One region of the Streptomyces sp. NPDC015242 genome, then DNA from elsewhere that is predicted to be linked to it. Evidence: riboswitches for the same ligand, from Rfam matches in the RefSeq annotation. Region 1 holds a riboswitch; the other holds the start of a gene.
What was found. A riboswitch is a leader RNA that binds a small molecule or an ion and turns the genes downstream of it on or off. The one in region 1 is predicted to bind cyclic di-AMP.

Region 1 (5,226 bases):
GCGTGTGCTGCGTCTGGAGGACCTTGGCGCGCAGGTAGCGGACGTTGTGCGCGGTGGTGAACACGCCCGTGGGGATCCGGTCGCGGACGTCGATGCCCAGGGCACGCAACTGGGCTGCCTTGTCCGGGTTGTTGGAGAGCAGGTCCAGCTCGCCGATGCCGAGGGCGCGCAGCATCTGCGCCGCGGCCGTGTAGTCGCGGGCGTCCTCGGGCAGTCCCAGCGCCGCGTTCGCCTCGTACGTGTCGAGGCCCTGGTCCTGCAGGGCGTACGCGTCCAGCTTGTTGTAGAGCCCGATGCCCCGGCCCTCCTGGCGGAGGTAGAGGAGCACGCCGCCGCGCTCGGCGATCGACTCGACCGCCTCGCGCAGTTGCGGGCCGCAGTCGCAGCGGGCCGAGCCGAACACGTCCCCGGTCAGGCACTCGGAGTGCAGCCGCACCAGCGGGACCGGGCCCGGCTCGCCCAGGACGACGGCCACGTGCTCCTGACCGTCGGCCAGGCCGTGGAAGGTGACGAGCTCGGCGTCGGCCTCGTAGCCGTCGTGGAAACGCAGGGGGACCCGGACGCGGGAGCGGGGGGTGGCGAGGACGCTGGGGGTGTCGGGCGCGCGGGGCCTCCGGGTTCCGTTCCTGTTCGGCTGCACAGCCGTCTGCCGGACTGCTTCAGATTTGAAGCAGATCCACGGCCGGAACCCTACTCTTGCTTTAAATTTGAAGCAATGAGATCGCGGCCGTGTGTGAGGTGCGTCACGAACAGGCCGTCGACGACCTCCGCCGCCACGGCACGTCGTCGGCCACCGGCCGCGCCCCCTCCTCCTGGAGCCCCTGCGCGATCGCCGTGGAGATCTCCGCCAGCTGGCCCACCTGCTCGGCGCTGAGCCGGTCGAACAGGAAGCTCCGCACGGTTTCGACGTGCCCGGGCGCCGCCCGCTCCAGCACGGTGAAACCCTCGTCCGTCAGCGCCGCGACGCTGCCCCGCTTGTCGTACCGGCACGCCTCGCGCCGCAGCATGCCGTCCTTCTCCAGCCGCGTCACCGCGTACGTCAGCCGGCTGCGGGTGATCTTCAGCCGCTCGGCTAGGTCCGTCATCCGCAGCCGCCGGTCCGGAGCCTCCGACAGGACGGACAGGATGGAGTAGTAAAGGTGCGGCATGCCGGCGTCCTGCTGGAGCTGCCGGTCGATCGCGTCCTCCAGGAGCAGCGAGGCGGCGATGTAGGCGCGCCAGGCGCGCTGCTCCTCGGGGGTGAGCCAGCGAGTCGTCATGCCGCCAGTGTAGGTTTGTTTCAAACTTGAACCAAGCCTCGTCCCGTCCGCCGTCCCGACCCGTCGCGGAGCGCCGATGTCCCACCCGTACGTCCTGCTGTCCGCCGCCGTCTCCCTCGACGGCTACCTGGACGACACCGGCCCCGAACGCCTGCTGCTGTCCAGCCCGGCCGACTTCGACCGGGTCGACGAGGTCCGCGCGTCCGTCGACGCGATCCTGATCGGCGCCGGCACCCTCCGCGCCGACAATCCCCGGCTGCTGGTGAACGCGCCCGCGCGCCGCGCCGCCCGGGCCGCCGCGGGCCGGCCGGAGTACCCGCTCAAGGTCACCGTCAGCGGCTCCGGCGACCTCGACCCGGACGCCCGGTTCTGGCACACCGGGGGCGACAAGGTGCTGTACACGACCGACCGGGGCGCCGAACGGGCCCGGGCCCTCGGCATCGCCGCCGACGTCGTCCCGCTCGGCCCGGACCTCGACTGGCGCCGGCTGCTGACCCACCTGCACGACGTCCGGGACGTACGGCGCCTCATGGTCGAGGGCGGCGGCCTGATCCACACCCAGCTCCTGACCCAGGGCCTCGCCGACGAACTCCAGCTGGTCCTCGCCCCGCTCTTCGTGGGTGATCCGCGGGCCCCCCGCCTGTTCGGGCCCGGCGGCTACCAGGGCGGCCGGCTCCGGCTGCTGGAGACGCGGCGGATCGAGGACGTCGTCCTGACGCGCTACGCCCCGACCGCCCCCGGCATCGCCGGCCTGCCCGCAGCCGCCGACCACCACTGGCTCGCCCTCGCCTGCGAGCTGGCGGAGCGCTGCCCGCCCTCGGACACCGCGTTCAGCGTGGGGGCGGTGGTCGTCGCCGCCGACGGCACGGAACTGGCCCGGGGCCACTCCCGCGAGGGCGGCGATCCGGTGGTGCACGCCGAGGAGGCCGCCCTGGCCAGGATCGACCCGGCGGACCCGCGGCTGGCCGGCGCGACCGTGTACAGCAGCCTGGAGCCGTGCGCCCGCCGCGCCTCCCGTCCCGCCCCCTGCGCCCGGCTGATCCTCGACGCGGGCGTTCGGCGGGTCGTCACCGCCTGGCGCGAGCCGGACACCTTCGTCGCGGCGGCCGACGGCAGCGGGGTCCTGGCGGCCGCCGGAGCGGAGGTCGTCGTCCTGGCCGAGCACGCGGAACGGGCCCAGGCGCCCAACCGCCACCTGCTGTCCTGAGGGCCCGGCGCCGGGGGTGGTCCGAGCTGTCCTGCGCATGGCGTACACTGGAGACACAACGACGCGGGGTGGAGCAGCTCGGTAGCTCGCTGGGCTCATAACCCAGAGGTCGCAGGTTCAAATCCTGTCCCCGCTACTGAAGGCCGAGGGCCGGAATCCGAAAGGGTTCCGGCCCTCGGTGCTTTTCCCGTTCCACCGACGGAACCCCTCACGCACGGTGAGCGAACCCTCCCGCTGCGCATAACAACTGACACACCGTCAAGTCCCGTACGTCACACGGGAGGCGGTCAACTCGCCCGATTTGGGCCGGTCATGACGGGAACGTCCGCGCGAAAAAGGTTAATGATCAAGCGGAAGCGCTGGAATCCGCACCGCGGCTCCATTAACGTTCGATAACGCAGCGCGGTCGTCCCAGCCGTCACAGAAGGCGGCTCCGTGCGCACGCGCCGAATCCCGAAAGGGAACCGGGGAACCACCACTTGGGGTGAATCGAGCGGATGCCGCCGTGGAAGCACGGCCGGTATACGCGCGTAGGAGACCTTCCTGCTCCGAACCCGTCAGCTAACCCGGTAGGCGAGAAGGAAGGAAAGGAGTACGCCTACGTGGCGTCCAACCGGCCTGCCCCCGTGGCCCCGTTCGCGACGGAACAGCGCGACACCGAAGTCTTCGGCTACGGCGGTCAGCGCACCGACGAGGGCCCGTTCCAGGAATGGAACCCCACGGCGGAGTCCATCCGTCCCGTCCGTGGCCGGCATCGCGTCACCAAGCAGCGCGGCGGAGGGCTCGCCCGCAGCTCCACCGTCCTGGGCGTCGGCGTCATAGCCGCCGTGGGCGCCGGCGGCATGGCCAGCGCCCAGACCGGCAAGCCGCCGGTGTCGATCTCCGTGCCGGACCTTCCCTCGGTGGGTTCCCTCATCTCGGACGACGACACCCCCGAAGGTTCCGCAACTCCGCTCAGCGACCTCGCCACGGTCGCGACGGACACCGACGAGGGCACCTCCGGCGCCGGCGAGGCCCTGCGCGCCCGGATCATGGCCCAGGTCGAGTACCAGCAGGACCAGATCGAGACCAAGGCCGCCGAGGAAGCCGCCGCCGCAGCCGAGAAGGCCGCCGCGGAAGGCGCCGCCAAGGCGGAGAAGGAAGCCAAGGCCAAGGCCGCCGAGGCCAAGCGGAAGGCCGGGGAGGAGGCCCGCAAGAAGGCCGAGGCCGAGCGGCTCGCCGCCCTCGCCAAGCAGTACACGCTGCCGACCTCCTCGTACACCATCACCTCCAGCTTCGGCCAGGCCGGCGCCTACTGGTCCTCCGGCTACCACACCGGCCTCGACTTCGCCGCCCCCACGGGCACGCCGATCAAGGCGGTGCACAGCGGCACCATCACCGAGGCGGGCTGGAACGGCTCCTACGGCTACAAGACCGTCCTCACCCTCGATGACGGCACGGAGATCTGGTACGCCCACCAGTCGTCCATCGGCGTCAGCGTCGGCCAGAAGGTCAGCACGGGCGACGTCATCGGCCGCGTCGGCGCGACCGGCAACGTCACCGGGGCGCACCTGCACCTGGAGGTCCACGCCGCCGGCTCCAGCAGCGGCATCGACCCGATGGCCTGGCTGCGGGGCAAGGGACTCAACCCGTAAGCGGCGAGCGCCACGCGAGGCACCGGCAGCCCTGACGACGACCCCCCGACGTCAGGGCTGCCGGTTCTTCTCCGCCTGGGCCGGCGGCTGCGCGAGTGATCAGGACCTGTACGGGTTGTACGCGGGGTAGGGCGTGGGCTGAGGGGCGTATCCGTGCCCGTGTCCGTGCCCGGACTGGTGACCGTGGGCGGGTGCCTGGGCGTGCGCGGGGCCGTGGCCGTACGCCCCGGGGACCGGCCAGGGCGGGGCCGTCACCCGGACCGGCGGGGCCGTGAGCCGGGCCGCGTGGTCCAGGGCGGGGCGGGCGGCCTCCCGGCGGTGCCACAGTTCCGCGAGCAGCTCCAGCTCCCGTACGGCGAAGTCGGCCCCGGCCCGGCCGCGGCGGGCCCGGTGCCGCAGGAACGCGAGCGACGTCGCGTACGCCTCGTACCGCGCCACCTCCCGGGCCGCCGCCTTCCCGGCGTGCCGGCGGGCGTACTGGCGGGCGATCCGGCGCGCCCGCATCGAGCCCAGCGCGTACGGCTCGGCCGGGGCCAGCCAGCCGGCCACCGCGTAGGCGGGCAGTTCCGTCCGCACGGTCCGCAGCTCCCGCTGCCGTGTCCAGATCACCAGCCACGTCAGCAGCCCGAAGATCGGCACCATGAACGCCGCGTACACGGCGAAGAACCCGTACTCGCCGAACGCCGACGAGCCGTTCCACATCGCGTGCATGCCCATCGCCAGCAGCAGTCCGGCGACCGGGAAGGCCACGCGGCGGACGTGCTGGCGGTCCGCCGAGAGCGCGGCGACGCCGAAGCCGATGCCGGTCAGGACGGTGAACAGCGGGTGCGCGAACGGCGACATGATGATGCGGACGAAGAAGGTCGCCGCCGTGACCGAGGCGATGCCGGTGTCGCCGGTGAGCTGGTCGGTGCCGAAGGCGGTGCCCAGGTAGAGGATGTTCTCGGTGAACGCGAAGCCGGTCGCGGTGATGCCGGCGATGACCACGCCGTCGACGATGCCGGTGAAGTCCCGGCGGCGGAAGAGGAAGACCAGCAGGACGGCCGCCGCCTTGGCCGTCTCCTCGACGACCGGCGCTATCACGGTCGCGCCGAGGGTGTCCGCGCTGGACGGGTCGGCGGTCGCC
Region 2 (5,226 bases), on a different contig from region 1:
GCGTTGCGGAAGTCGAAGACCGTGTGCAGGCCCAGTGTGGCCAGGAAGGCGGCGTCCTCCCCGGTCGCGTGCGCCAGGTGGCCGCTGCGGAACAGCACGCCCTGCCGCACCCGCCGCCCGTCCACGGTCGGCAGTCCGCCCACGTCGCGGAAGTTGCGCACTCCGGCCAGCTCGGGCTCGGTCGACGGGACCTGCTGTGTCACGTGGGCTCCTCCCCATCGGCGCCGCCGGCGCGGGCTCGCCGGCGGGCACCACTCGACCATACGACATGGGTGCCAGGGGCAATGAAGTGTCCACAGGCGTTGCCCGGAGCGCCCGCCGCCCCCGATGATGTTGCCGCGTGATCGCACCTGTTCGCGGTTGTTCGAACCTGTGGGGGCTCGATGATCGACATCTCCGAGGACGGCCGCACCTGGGTGCTGTCCGGGCCGGCCGGCAGCTACGCCGTCCACGTCACCGACCGGCACGAACTGCTGCATCTGCACTGGGGCCCGCGCATCACGCTCGCCGACGCCGAGGCCCTCGCCGCCCGTCCGCTGCCGGAGTACCGGCCCTTCGAGTCCCCGCTCGACGGCCGCGAGGAGTACCCCGTCGAGGGCGGCCCCCGGTTCGTCCGCCCGGCCCTGTCCGTGCGCACCGCCGGGCGGCGCGGCACCGAGTGGGTCTTCGAGGGGCACGACACGCCGGACGGCGAACTGCGCCTGCGCTTCCGGGACGGCGGCCTGACGATCACCCTGCACTACCGGATGCGCCCCGGCGCCGACGTCGTCGAGCGCTGGGTGACCCTGGACAACCGCGGGCCCGAGACCGAGGTGCTGCGCGCCGACTCCGCCGCCTGGACCCTGCCCGACCGCGGCACCTGGCGGCTGTCCCAGCTGCACGGCCGCTGGGCGGCCGAGTCCCGGCTGGTGCGCTCCGAGCTCACCTACGGCGAGAAGGTGATCGGCAGCCGCCGCGGCCACACCGGCCACCAGCATCTGCCCTGGGTCGCCCTCGACACCGACGCGACCGAGGAGCACGGCGAGGTCTACGGCTGCGCCCTGGGCTGGTCCGGCTCGTGGCGGATCTGTGTGGCCCAGCTCCCCGACGCGCGCGTGCAGATCACCGGCGGCGCCGGCCACGACGACTCGGGTCTGCTGACTCTGGGCGCCGGGGAGTCGTACACGACCCCCGTCTTCGCCGGGCTGTGGAGCGACGGCGGCTTCGGCGGGGTGAGCCGCGCCTGGCACGCCTGGCAACGGAAGTACGTGATCCCGGACGCCGGGCGGGACCGGCCGGTGCTGTTCAACTCCTGGGAGGCCACCGAGTTCGACATCTCCGAGGAGCAGCAGCGGGCGCTCGCCGAGCGGGCCGCGGCCCTCGGCGTCGAGCTGTTCGTGGTCGACGACGGCTGGTTCGGGGCGCGCACCAGCGACCGGGCGGGGCTCGGGGACTGGACGCCCAACCCCGACCGCTTCCCCGGCGGGCTGAAACCCCTCGCCGACCACGTGCACGGCCTCGGCATGCGGTTCGGCATCTGGGTCGAGCCCGAGATGGTGAACCCCGACAGCGACCTGTACCGCGCCCACCCGGACTGGGTGCAGTACCAACCGGGACGAAAGCGGACGGAGTTCCGCAATCAGCTCGTGCTCAACCTCGCCCGGCGGGATGTCCAGGAGTATCTGTGGGGACAGCTGGACGGGCTCCTCTCCAGCGCCCCGATCGACTACGTCAAGTGGGACTTCAACCGCTGCTTCACCGACGCCGGCTGGCCGGAGGATCCGTATCCGCAGCGGCTCTGGGTGGACCACGTCCGCGCCCTGTACGCCCTGCTGGACCGGCTGCGGGCCGCACACCCGGGTGTGGCCTTCGAGTCCTGCTCGGGCGGCGGCGGCCGGATCGACCTGGGCGTGCTGAGCCGCACGGACCAGGTGTGGACGTCCGACAACACCGACCCCCTGGACCGGCTCGCCGTCCAGCACGGCTTCAGTCAGATCCACCCCGCGCGCGTGATGGCCGCCTGGGTCACCGACAGCCCCAACGCCATGCTCAACCACCGGGCCAGTTCCCTGCGTTTCCGGTTCGTCAGCGCCATGGCCGGGGTGCTCGGGGTCGGCGGCGACCTCACGCGGTGGACGCAGGAGGAACTGGCCGAGGCGCGGGAGTGGGTGCGGCTCTACAAGGAGATCCGGCCCGTGGTGCAGCGTGGCGACCTGTACCGGCTGCGACCCCCGGGGAGCGGCCTGAGCGCCGTGCAGTACGTCCTCGGCGACGAGACGGTCGTCCTCGCCTGGCTCCCGGCGCAACGCTACGGCGAGCCCGGTCCGGCACTCCGGCTCCGCGGCATCGATCCGGCGGCGACGTACGAATGCCTCGAAACGGGCGAACTTCACCGAGGGGGCGTGCTGCTGCATCACGGACTGCGGGTCGGTCTGCGTGGCGACCTGGACGCCGCCGTGGTCCGCCTTAAGCGGAAGTAGTGCTTCTTGTCCGAATAAGGCGCTTAGGCCGGTTCGCCATAACGTGCCCTGGTCGTACAGGAGATGGGGGCAAGGTGCGTGACCATCGTCATACCGGTGACGATGTGTTGTCGCCATGTGCACGTAATCAGGGTGTTTCGCGAGGCCATTGAGGAAAAGGCAAGATCGGAAATCCACGCTCGGTGACGGGAAATGTGTCGACGCGTCGAGGAAAAAGGCCGCACGGGCAACCGCAAGCTTGTCCCGCCGCGTCCTGGTCGCTTACGTTCCAGTCCACTCCGGACGGACGCCTAATCCTGCCGCCGCCCGGAGCCCGCACACCCACTGACCCGACGTACGGCAGGAGCGGGGGACCCACAGGTAAGACGCCTGTTCCGGTTCCCGGAACGGGCTTGGGGTTGAGCCGCGCCTCGGCGCGGCCGGGCATCTCCAGCCCGCACCCGACAGCTCACCTCGCAGGCGACGGAGAGGAATGCGCCATGCCCGCGAAGGGTAAGCACCGCCGTCCCAAGACTCAGCGTTTCACCCGCTCCATCGCCGTCGCCGGAACCGGCGGAGCCGCTCTCGCCCTTCCCCTCATGGGTGCCGCCGGCGCCCACGCCGCCCCCGCCCAGTCGGCTCCGGAAAAGGCCGTCCAGGCGGCTCCGGCCGCCGGGAAGAAGGCCGCCGGAAAGGCGACCGGCGCGCGTACCTACACCGTGAGGGCGGGCGACTATCTGGCGAAGATCGCCGACGACCAGAACGTCAGCGGCGGCTGGAAGAAGCTCTACTCGGACAACCGCGACGCCGTCGGCGACGACCCGTCCCTGATCCACCCGGGCCTGAAGCTCTCCCTGGGCAAGAAGGCCGCGGCGAGCGCGCCCGAGGCGCCGTCCGCGCCGAAGGCCTCCGCCGAGGAGCCGGCGAAGGGCACCGCGAAGAAGCCCGCGAAGAAGTCCTCGTCCGCACCGGCGAAGGCGGAGACCGCCGCCGAGCCGGCCGCCGCCCAGCCCGCCGCGCAGAGCAACGCCAGTGGCTACAGCTCCCCGGTGGACGGTGCCACCGTCGGCACCCCGTACCGCATGTCCGGCAGCATGTGGTCCAGCGGTTACCACACCGGTGTCGACTTCGTCGTCCCGACCGGCACCTCCCTCAAGGCCGTCGGCGCGGGCACGGTCGTCTCCGCCGGCTGGGGCGGCGCGTACGGCAACCAGGTCGTCGTCAGGCTGAACGACGGTCACTACGCCCAGTACGCCCACCTGTCGCAGCTCTCGGTCTCGGCCGGCCAGACCGTGACCGCCGGACAGCAGGTCGGCCTGTCCGGCGCCACCGGCAACGTCACCGGACCGCACCTGCACTTCGAGATCCGCACCGCGGCCGGCTACGGCTCCGACATCGACCCGGTCGCCTTCCTGCGCTCCCACGGCGTCTCCGTCGGCTGACCCGATCGCACGGCCACCCGCCTGACACGCCACCGAAGGCCGGACCCGGCACCCCGGGTCCGGCCTTCGGCGCGGGACGGCGGCAACACTCCCGTCCGGTCGGCTATTCCACAGTTGGCGAACACTTTGGCAGTGGCTTATCTCACCGCCCGTCAACCCCTTCCTACGGTCGCGTAGGTCACATTCGAGGGTGAATCATGAGCGGCTGTGGCAGACGATTCGAAGAGTGACAGCAGAGCAGTGATCGGGTCGTACGTGGCGGTGGGGGACAGCTTCACCGAGGGCGTCGGTGATCCCGGCCCCGACGGGGCGTTCGTCGGCTGGGCCGACCGGCTCGCCGTCCTGCTCGCCGACCTCCGGCCCGAGGGCGACTTCCGGTACACCAACCTCGCCGTGCGCGGGAAACTCCTCGACCAGATCGTGGCGGACCAGGTGCCGCGAGCCGTCGAGATGGCCCCCGACCTCGTGTCCTTCTGCGCCGGGGGCAACGACATCCTGCGGCCCGGCACCGATCCGGACGAGGTGGCCGAGCGCTTCGAGCGGGCGCTCGCGCGGCTCACCGCGGTGGCCGGGACGGTGATGGTGACGACCGGGTTCGACACCCGTGGCATGCCCGTGCTGAAGCATCTGCGCGGCAAGATCGCCACGTACAACGGGCACGTCCGCGCCATCGCCGACCGGTACGGCTGCCCGGTGCTCGATCTGTGGTCGCTGCGCAGCGTGCAGGACCGCAGGGCCTGGGACGCCGACCGGCTGCACCTGTCTCCCGAGGGGCACACGCGGGTCGCGCTCCGGGCGGGGCAGGTGCTCGGGCTCGACGTGCCGGCCGACCCCGAGCAGCCGTGGCCGCCGCTGCCGCCGCGGGGCACGCTGGAGGTCCGGCGGGACGACGTGCACTGGGCGCGGGAGTTCCTGGTGCCGTGGATCGGGCGCCGGCTGCGGGGGGAGTCCTCGGGCGACCATGTGACGGCCAAGGGGGCGTTGTCGCCGGACGACATCCGGATGCGGATCGCCGCCGTGGCGTGAGACGCCCGCACTCGGTGGGGGTGGGGCCTTCGCCCGTCGCCCCCGCCGAGCCGCGCCACGCCCCGGGCCGTTACGCCGAGTTGCTCATCGGCGGGGGCAAGGGGGCGGCGGCCAGGCCCAGTTCGCGCGTCAGGGTCTCCTCCGTCCACTGCTGGGCCCGGGCGCGCGGCAGCGCCCCGGGGTAGGACGTCAGCTGGACGGCCAGGCCGTCGAGGAACGCGGTGAGGCGGAGGGCCGTGGCCCGGGGGTCGGGGCAGGGGAACTCACCCGCCGCGACCCCCTCCGCGATCACCTCGGCGAGAGCCGCCTTCCACTGGCGG

Region 2: another riboswitch for cyclic di-AMP. It lies ahead of ACF07N_RS21000 (peptidoglycan DD-metalloendopeptidase family protein); the one in region 1 lies ahead of ACF07N_RS14680 (M23 family metallopeptidase).

What each region holds. Positions count from the first base shown of each region.
Region 1 covers NZ_JBIBUF010000004.1:19,942-25,167, reverse strand. Annotated here, with positions in the region: gene ribA (GTP cyclohydrolase II) at 1-640, opposite strand, end outside; gene ACF07N_RS14695 (MarR family winged helix-turn-helix transcriptional regulator) at 744-1,259, opposite strand; gene ACF07N_RS14690 (dihydrofolate reductase family protein) at 1,336-2,466, shown strand; tRNA gene ACF07N_RS14685 (tRNA-Met) at 2,529-2,602, shown strand; cyclic di-AMP (ydaO/yuaA leader) riboswitch at 2,901-3,057, shown strand; gene ACF07N_RS14680 (M23 family metallopeptidase) at 3,069-4,100, shown strand; gene ACF07N_RS14675 (PrsW family intramembrane metalloprotease) at 4,200-5,226, opposite strand, start outside.
Region 2 covers NZ_JBIBUF010000006.1:92,348-97,573, reverse strand. Annotated here, with positions in the region: gene ACF07N_RS21010 (tyrosine-protein phosphatase) at 1-203, opposite strand, end outside; gene ACF07N_RS21005 (alpha-galactosidase) at 384-2,459, shown strand; cyclic di-AMP (ydaO/yuaA leader) riboswitch at 2,777-2,934, shown strand; gene ACF07N_RS21000 (peptidoglycan DD-metalloendopeptidase family protein) at 2,939-3,880, shown strand; gene ACF07N_RS20995 (SGNH/GDSL hydrolase family protein) at 4,121-4,906, shown strand; gene ACF07N_RS20990 (TetR/AcrR family transcriptional regulator) at 4,977-5,226, opposite strand, start outside.